DNA from 2 places in the Streptomyces sp. NPDC031274 genome. Region 1 is predicted to be linked to the other one. Evidence: riboswitches for the same ligand, from Rfam matches in the RefSeq annotation. Region 1 holds a riboswitch; the other holds the start of a gene.
What was found. Region 1 has a riboswitch for cobalamin ahead of ACZ5CR_RS20740 (ABC transporter substrate-binding protein). Riboswitches for the same ligand answer to the same signal wherever they lie in the genome.
Positions count from the first base shown of each region.

Region 2: linked by a shared signal. The riboswitch ahead of ACZ5CR_RS05565 (ABC transporter substrate-binding protein) and the one ahead of ACZ5CR_RS20740 (ABC transporter substrate-binding protein) in region 1 are both predicted to bind cobalamin.

Region 1 is NZ_JBVIHP010000012.1:155,452-159,855, forward strand. Features, by position in the region: gene ACZ5CR_RS20725 (HAD family hydrolase) at 1-713, opposite strand, end outside; gene ACZ5CR_RS20730 (AraC family transcriptional regulator) at 991-1,857, shown strand; gene ACZ5CR_RS20735 (VOC family protein) at 1,863-2,369, shown strand; cobalamin riboswitch at 2,428-2,613, shown strand; gene ACZ5CR_RS20740 (ABC transporter substrate-binding protein) at 2,681-3,730, shown strand; gene ACZ5CR_RS20745 (FecCD family ABC transporter permease) at 3,829-4,404, shown strand, end outside.
Region 2 is NZ_JBVIHP010000002.1:588,393-592,796, reverse strand. Features, by position in the region: gene ACZ5CR_RS05570 (ABC transporter permease) at 1-187, opposite strand, end outside; gene ACZ5CR_RS05565 (ABC transporter substrate-binding protein) at 189-1,751, opposite strand; cobalamin riboswitch at 1,784-1,983, opposite strand; gene tsaD (tRNA (adenosine(37)-N6)-threonylcarbamoyltransferase complex transferase subunit TsaD) at 2,035-3,129, opposite strand; gene ACZ5CR_RS05555 (ABC transporter ATP-binding protein) at 3,165-4,217, opposite strand; gene ACZ5CR_RS05550 (ABC transporter ATP-binding protein) at 4,210-4,404, opposite strand, start outside.

The sequences.
Region 1 (4,404 bases):
TTGGGGTCGGCGAGGACCATCCGCACCAGGTCCTCGCTGGCCGCGCTGACGACGTACACCTCGATGCCGTGCCCTTGCAGCGAGTTGTAGAGCTCCTGCATGCCGGTGAAGAACTCGGGCTTCTTGACCTCGGTCTTCGTCAGCTTCCCGTCCTCGTAGTACTCGGCGGGGATGGGCTTGTCATAGGCCAGGAGCTCGTCGACGTACCCCTTGAGCTCCTTCAGCGTGAAACCGGAGAAGATCTGCGCGGCCCACGGGTAGGAGACCTGGTCGTCGATCTCGCAGAGCCGGGTGTAGTAGCTGTAGAGGCTCTCCTTGTGCTTCGCCGTGTCCTTGAAGGGGATGATCTTCAGTGACGGGTCCATCGACTTGCGGGTCAGCACCCCCTTCATCTCCAGGAAGGGCAGGAGGGACTCCTCCAGGTCGTTGCGGTACGTCGTGTTGTCCGCGTCGAAGACGGCGTACGCGCCCTTGTGCTCGTTCTTCGCGATGACCTTGCCCAGCTTCTTCGCGACCGGCTTGGGCCAGTGCTTCAGCTCGGCCGTGGCCTTCGAGGTCTTCGCGGCGGTTCTCGCCGAGGCGTCCGCGGCCGTCGCGTCCGTGCTCGGCCAGAGAGCCGTGCCCGCGAGAACGGCCGCGGTGAGCGCGCCCGCCGTGCCGAGTACGGCCAGCTTGCCCTTTGCCTTTACTACTTTTACTGCCTTTGCTGCCATGGTTCTGTGCCCCCTGAGAGCGGTCTGCGCCCCGTCCGGAGCGGCGGGTCATCGTATGGGGTGGGACGGCGGATTCCCATGATCGACATCACCGGACGGAACGGGCATGGGTCGGCCGTGGGCGGGTAGTGGGATGGGACGCCTGCCGGGGTGCTCGGGCTTGCTCAGGTGCGTTCCGGGCTCAGGTGCGCTCCGGTCTGCTCGTGGGCCTGCTCGGGCTTGCTCCGGTCTGCTCGTGGGCCTGCTTCGGAGCGGCGCTCATCGCATACTGGTGGGCATGGAGACCGTCTCCCGCGAGTTCGTGCGGGCCGCTCCGCGGCTCGACGGCATGGTCGTGTCCGCCGTCGGCTACCGCACGGCGGGTGAGCTGCCCGGCCTGCACCGCGGCCTGCCGTCCCCGTATCTGACGCTGATCTTCTCGCTGGACGGTCCCGTCGCCACCGGCCGCAGTCCCGAGCAGGCGGTCGGCCCCGATGCCATCCGCACGGACATCGTCCTGGGCGGCCTGCACCAGTCCCCGGCGTACGTCGTGCGGCCCGAGCACGAGGCGGGCATCCAGCTCGCCGTGCATCCGCTCGCCGCCCGCGCCCTGTTCGGCGTACCGGCCTCGTTGCTGACCGGTGACCTGGTGACGTCCGGCGCGGACGTGATGGGGCGCCGCGCCGTCGACGTACGGGAGCTGCTGTGCGAGCAGGGTGGGTGGGAGGAGCGATTCGCCTCCCTGTCCGGCTACCTGAGGCAGCGCGTGGCCGACGCCGACGCGAACGGAGCCGTACGGCCCGAGGTCGCCGAGGCCTGGGCCTGGCTGGCCCGGCACCGGGGCGTCGGCACCCTGCGCGGCCTCTCCCGGCACGTGGCGCTCAGCGAACGCCGCCTGACCACGCTCTTCCGTGCCGAGACGGGCCTGAGCCCCAAGCAGGCGGGCCGTCTGATGCGCTTCCAGCGCGCCCGCGACGCCGTCGTACGCCCTGTCGCCTCGGGTGGCGCCCCCGACCTGGCCCGCGTCGCCGCCGACTGCGGCTACTACGACCACTCCCATCTGGTACGGGACTTCCGGCAGTACACCGGGGTGAGTCCCAGCGGCTGGCTGGCCGAAGAGTGCCGGAATATCCAAGCCGGGAGCCATGGCGGGGGCGAAGAGTAGGACTCATGGACACCAACGAGAAGCAGCAGTCCCAGTCCCAGCCTCAGTCCAAGCCCCAGTCCCAGGCCCAGCCCCAGTCCCAGCCCCGGTCGACCTCCGCTTCGGCCGGGCGCGCCCCCGATGTCTGGCCGTCGCTCCAGGCCAACGACGCCCCCGCCCTGATCGACTTCCTGGTCGGCACGGTCGGCTTCCTGCGCACCGCCGTCTACGAGGACGGCGACCGCGTGGCCCACGCCGAGCTCGACTGGCCCGAGGGCGGCGCCGTCATGCTCGGCTCGTACGACGAGAAGTCGCAGGACTGGTGCCTGAAGCCGGGCACCTTCGGCGCGTACGTCGTCACCGATCACGTGGACGACCTCTACCAGCGGCTCAGCGCCGCCGGAGTCGAGATCATCCGTGAGATCGAGGACCAGCCGTACGGCAGCCGGGAGTTCGCGATCGCCGACCCCGAGGGCAACAAGTGGTCCTTCGGCACCTACCGCGGCGCACCGAGGCCCGACCAGGCGTCCTGACCGGGCTTCCTGCTCAGGCGTCCTGACCAGGCATTCTGAGGGGTGCCCTGACCTCGCGTGATAGCTTGCGGACGCCAGTCGACCCACACCAGGGCCAGGGAATCCGGTGCGAATCCGGAACTGACGCGCAGCGGTGAGGGGGTACGGGCGGGGCCACGGCCACTGGGCGTCCACGGACGCCTGGGAAGGCGCCCCGTCCGGCCGATCCCCGAGTCCGAAGACCTGCTGGCCGCCTTCGCCCGCGCACCGAGCGGCGGAGGTGACGAAGCAGGCCAGGCTCCGCGTATGAGCCGTGAGACTCAAGGGATCGTGTGTCCTCCACAGCCCGTCGTGTACGTATACCCGTCTTCCTCAGTTTCTTCAGTGCGGCTCTGGTCGTCACGCTGACCTCCTGCGGCGGCTCGCCTGCCTCCTCCACCACGGACAAGAAGGCCGACGGCTATCCACTGACCCTGACCTCCTGCGGCAAGAAGGCGGAGATCAAGGCGCCGCCGCAGCGGGCGGTCTCCCTCGACCAGGGCTCCACCGAGATCCTGCTCTCCCTCGGACTCGCGGACCGCATGGTCGGCACCGGGACCTGGACGGACCCGGTGCTCAAGGGACTGGAGAAGGACAACGCCAAGGTGCCCCGGATCGCCGACAGCTACCCCTCCTTCGAGAAGGTCCTCGCCAAGGAACCGGACTTCGTCACCGCGTCCTTCCTGGCGACGGTCAGCAAGGGCGGCGTCGCGGACCGCGCCAAGTTCGCCGAACTCGGCGTACCCGCCTACGTCTCACCGTCCGACTGCGCGGGCAAGGACAACAGCGGCGACGGTGACGGCAAGCGGGTCAAGACGCTGACCATGGACACGGTGTACGGCGAGGTGCGGGACCTGGCCAAGGCCTTCGGGGTCGAGAAGCGCGGCGAACGCCTGATCACGGAGCTCAAGGGCCGGGTGGCGAAGGCAACGAAGGAGATCGACGCGTCCGACACGACCCTCCTCTACTGGTTCGCCAACTCCGACGCCCCCTACATCGCGGGCTGCTGCGGAGCGCCGGGCATCATCACCCGCGAGCTCGGCACGGAGAACGTCTTCGACGACACCCGCGAGGAGTGGCCCCAGATCAACTGGGAGACGGTGGCGGACCGCGACCCGGACGTCCTGGTCATCGGCGACCTCACCCGCAAGTCGCAGACGGCTGAGAGCGCGAAGAAGAAGATCGAGTTCCTGGAGTCCAACCCGGTCACCAAGAACCTGACCGCGGTGAAGAAGAAGCGGTACGTGCTGCTGAGCGGCCAGGCCATGAACCCGTCGATCCGTACGGTGGACGGCGTTGAGCAAGTCGCCGACGCGTTGCGCGAGTTCGGGCTCGACAAGTGAGGGGTGGCGCCGGTGTCGGCGCCGGTGCCCGTGCCCGTGTCGGTCTCGGTGTCGGCGCCGGTTCCCGTGTCGGCGTCGCGGGCGGTGTACGCCGCGCCCTGCTCTGGACGACGGGACTCGCCGCCCTCGCCCTCTCCGTGGCGGTGGCCGTCACGATCGGCCCCGCCGACATCTCCGTACTGGACGTGTGGTCGGCGGTGGCCGCCCACCTCGGCTGGGGCGAGGCGACGCTGACGCCGATCCGGGACGGCATCGTCTGGAACCTGCGCATGCCGCGCACGCTCCTCGCGGCGGTCTGCGGCGCGGGCCTCGCGGTGTGCGGAACGGTCCTCCAGTCCCTCCTGCGCAATCCGCTGGCCGACCCCTTCGTGCTCGGTGTCTCCTCGGGCGCTTCCACGGGGGCGGTCGCGATCGTCGTCCTGGGGGTCGGCGGGGGAGTGGTGTCGATCTCGGCGGGGGCCTTCGTGGGGGCCCTCTGCTCGTTCGCCCTCGTCCTGCTGCTCAGCCACACCCTGGGCGGGAGCACCGACAGGGTGGTGCTTTCCGGGGTGGCGGCGATGCAGCTCTTCTCCGCGCTCACTTCCTTCGTGATCCTGACGGCGGGCAACGCGGAGACGACGCGGGGTGTCCTGTTCTGGCTGCTCGGCTCGTTGAGCGGGGTGGGCTGGACGGAT
Region 2 (4,404 bases), on a different contig from region 1:
TCCAGGCCGACTCGTCGAGGCCCAACTGCTGCCGTAGCGCTGCCACTTGTTCGGGGGTGCCGAGTTCACCGCGGAGCACGTCGGCGGTGTCGCCGGGTAGGAGTGATCCGACGGCGAACACAGCCACCAGTACGAACAGGCATTGGACCAGCGCCAGGAGCGAACGCCGGAGAATGTAGGCGCGCACCTCAGCCGATGCGGACCCGGTCGAAGCGGGCCCAGTCGTGAGAGTTCGGCGGTGCCGCACGCAGGCCGCGGACGGAACGGTCGATGGCATCGGTGGCATCCGAGAACGCCCACACCAGCAGTCCGGATTCGTCGCGGGCGATCTTCTGGGCGCGGGCCAGCAGGCTCAGCCGGTCCCGCTCGTCGCGGGTGGTCCGGGCTCGCTCAAGGAGCGCGTCGAACTTCTTCGAGGCGTACTGCGTCTGGTTGCGGGCCGCTCCACCACGCACCCGCTGCTGCAGGAAGTCGGAGACGGGCAGCGTGGAGGTGGTGTTGAAGGCGGCGACGCCCTCCGTCTTGATCTCCGAGAAGTAGGTGCTGGAAGCCCGGGTGTTGGCCGTCAGCTTCAGTCCGACCTCGCGCAGTTGCCGCGCCATCAGATCCGCGGCAGGCTCCCACGCGGCGTCGACGGAACTCGTCTCCACCGTGATGTGCAGACCCTCGGCACCGGCCTCCTTCACCAGTGCGCGCGCCTCGTCGACATCCCGTGCACGCTGCTCGATGCCGTCCGGATAGCCGCGCAGGCCCATCCCGAACAGGTCGTCGCCGATCTCACCGTGCCCGGACAGCGCGATACGCACCAGCGCCGCCCGGTCGATGCCGAGCTGCACGGCCCGTACCAGGCGCGGATCGTTGAACGGCTCACGGCCGGTACGCAGGAGGAGTTGCTGCGCGGTCGCCCGCTCGGCCGTCAGCAACCGGGTCGAGCTCTCCTTCTTGAGCCGTTCCACGGAGGACCCGGCCATGTCGGCGGCGTAGTGCACCTGTCCGGACAGCAGCGCGTTGAGCCGCGCCGACTCGTCGTTCGCCGGGACGATCTCCAGCTCGGCGATGTGCGGAGCACCGTCCCAGTGATCGGCCCAGCGCCGGTAGCGGGCGATGCCGCCGGGAGTGAACGACACATGAGTGAAGGGGCCGGAGCCGACGGGCTTGCGGAAATCCTCCGTCCCGTCGGGGATGATCTCGGTGCCGGGCCCTGCCAGGACGGTGGGGAACTCGAAGTTCGGCGCCTTCAGTTTGATGACCACGGACCGTTCGCCGTCGGCCTTGCTCGCGGCGAAGTCGATCGAGGAGAGCAGTACTTGCGAGGGCGAGCCGGTGTCGGGGTCGGCAGCGCGGCGGTAGCTGTAGAGGACGTCTTTCGCGGTGACGGGCTTCCCGTCGTGGAATTCCGCCGCGCGCAGACGGATGCGCCACCGGGTGCCGGAGGCGTCGCTCTCCCATGACTCCGCGAGCCGCGGCCGGACGGACATGTCGTCCGCGTACGTACCGAGCGTGTCGTAGAGGGCCTTGGCGCGGGCCTGGTCGACGAAGTTCGGGGCGACGTGGGGGTCGAGGGTTTCCTGGGAGCCGCCCGACGTGAAGGCGGCGCGGAACCGGTCGCTCCCTCCCCCGTCCTTCCCGTCCCCGCCACAGCCGGAGAGCAGGCCGGTGGCGGTGAGGGCCAGGGCGCCTCCGGCGGCCAGCACCCCTCTTCTGCCGGGTTCCGGGCGCTGCTTCGGCTCCGTCCGGGCATACGTGATCACAGTCGATCCTCTCCGGGGTGTCCTCGCCCCTGCTATCAGATCGGCGACGGATCAGTCTCCTGACTCCCGGATCGTCGCTCGCCTCCGCCTTCCCGTCCGCGTGCGCGAACAGTGGCGTGCGGGAGGATCGCTCCCCGGTCACAGTGGCGGGACCGCGCCGGATTCACACCGGCTTCCTGGTTCCCGTCGCCTCGTGTGCTCATTGTGGCCTACGAGTTGTCGTCTACGAGGTGACGGGTGCGGGCAGGGCGGTAAGGGTGAGCGGTGAGGGTGAGCGGTGACTTCAAGCAGCCCGCACCGAGGGCCTCGGCAGCGGTGTGAGGGACGCGTGCTCCAGGGGTGCGGACGGGTCGATCGACACGTCGAGCGGGGCGGGTTGGGCGCCGGAGCGGACCAACAGGTCACCGACGGCGGCGATCATGGCTCCGTTGTCGGTGCAGAGCGTCATCGGCGGCACCCGCAGCTCGATGCCCGCGGCCTGGCAGCGCTGCTCGGCCAGGCCCCGCACACGGGAGTTCGCGGCCACCCCGCCGACCACGATCAGTGTCTTCACGTCGTGGTCGCGGCACGCCCGCACGGCCTTGCGGGTGAGGACGTCGGCGACAGCTTCCTGCAAGGCGGCCGCCCCATCGGCGACCGACAGCTCCGCGCCGCGCTGCCGGTGCTGCTCCACCCAGCGTGCGGCGGCCGTCTTCAGTCCGGAGAAGGAGAACGCGTACGGGTCGTCCCCGGCCCGGGTCAGTGGGCGCGGGAAGGTGACCGCCCCAGGGTCGCCGTCACGCGCGGCGCGGTCGATGGCGGGCCCGCCCGGATAGGGCAGCCCGAGGATGCGGGCGACCTTGTCGAAGCATTCGCCGGCCGCGTCGTCGAGCGTGTCGCCCAGGTGCAGGATCGGCTCGCGCACCAGGTCCGGCACCAGGAGCAGGGACGTGTGGCCGCCGGAAACGATCAGGACCACGCACGGCTCGGGCAGCGGCCCGTGCTCGAGGGTGTCGGCGGCGACATGTCCGGCCAGGTGGTGCACTCCGTACAGCGGTACGTCCGCCGCGTAGGCCAGGGACTTCGCACCGGCAAGGCCGACCTGGAGGGCGCCGGAGAGGCCGGGTCCCGTGGTGACGGCGACTGCGTCGATCTGCCCCAGCCGCAGACCGGCGTCCGCCAGGGCCTGTCGCACGACCGGGGTGAAGGCGTGCAGATGGGCGCGGGCGGCGATCTCGGGCACCACGCCGCCGAAGCGAGCGTGTTCGTCCATGCTCGACGCCACCACGTGGGCGAGGAGTTCTCCGCCCCGCACGATGCCCGCGCCGGTTTCGTCGCACGACGACTCGATCCCCAACACCACCGGTTCGCTCACTGCGCCCCTCCTTGTTGCACACATTCTCTACTTGCAATATATGTGCAACAAGAGGGTGCTCATTCCCCCGCGGACTCCGTCACCGGCTCCAAGGGGAAGTGGCACAGAGCCGTATGGGAGTCGGCCGCGCCCGTCGTCCCGCGGACAACGAGCGGCGGCGCCTGGGTGGCGCACAGGTCCTCGGCTCGCCAGCACCGGGTACGGAAGCGGCAGCCTGAGGGGATGTCGAAGGGCGAGGGGATCTCCCCCTGGAGCTGGATCTCCCGGTCACCGGTGGCCCGGGAGGCGTCAAGGACCGGTGCGGCCGACATCAGCGCGGAGGTGTAGGGGTGCTGGGGCCGGTCGAAGACCTCCTCGGTGTTCCCGTGCTCGATGACCTTGCCCAGGTACATCACCGTCACCCGGTCGGCGATGTAGCGCACCACGGACAGGTCGTGGGAGATGAACACGTACGCGACACCGAGGCGTGAGCGGAGTTCCGACAGGACGTTCAGGACCTGCGCCTGCACGGACAGGTCAAGGGCGGAGACGGGCTCGTCACACACGATGACGTCGGGGTCGAGGGCCAGCGCGCGGGCGATGCCGATGCGCTGACGCTGTCCGCCGGAGAACTCGCCCGGATAGCGGCGGGCGTCGCTCTCCCGCAGGCCGACCAGGGCGAGGAGTTCGCGGACGCGTTTCTCCCTGGCCTTCGGGCCCGGTACGACGTCCCGGTGGGTGCGCCAGGGTTCGCCGATCAGGTCGGCCGCCGACATGCGCGCGTTGAGGGAGGCGAAGGGGTCCTGGAAGACCATCTGGACGCGGCGGCGCCAGGCGAGGAGTTCCTTGCCGCGCAGGGCGAACGGGTCGGTGCCGTCGAACCGCACCGTGCCCGCGTCGGGCCGTTCGAGCCCGAGCAGCACCCGGGCCAGGGTGGACTTGCCGCAGCCGGACTCGCCGACGAGCCCGAGGATCTCTCCCCTGCCGAGTTGTACGTCGACGCCGTCGAGGGCGGTCAGTCGGCGACGGCCGCTGCCGAAACTCTTGCTGACGCCACTGACCTCGAACAGCGGCCTGGCTTCGGCTGCCTGCGGTGCGACGGGTGCTGCGGCGGCAGCTCGGGGCTCAGACATCGGCCAGCTCCTCTGAGAAGTGGCAGGCGGTCGTACGGCCCTCACCCGACGGACGCAGCACCGGCCGTTCCCGGACACAGCGTTCGCGTACCAGCGGGCAGCGGTCCTGGAAGACGCATCCGGGCGGCACCGCGCTCAACTCGGGCGGGCTGCCGGGCACGGCGGGCAACGGGCGCCCGCGTACCGC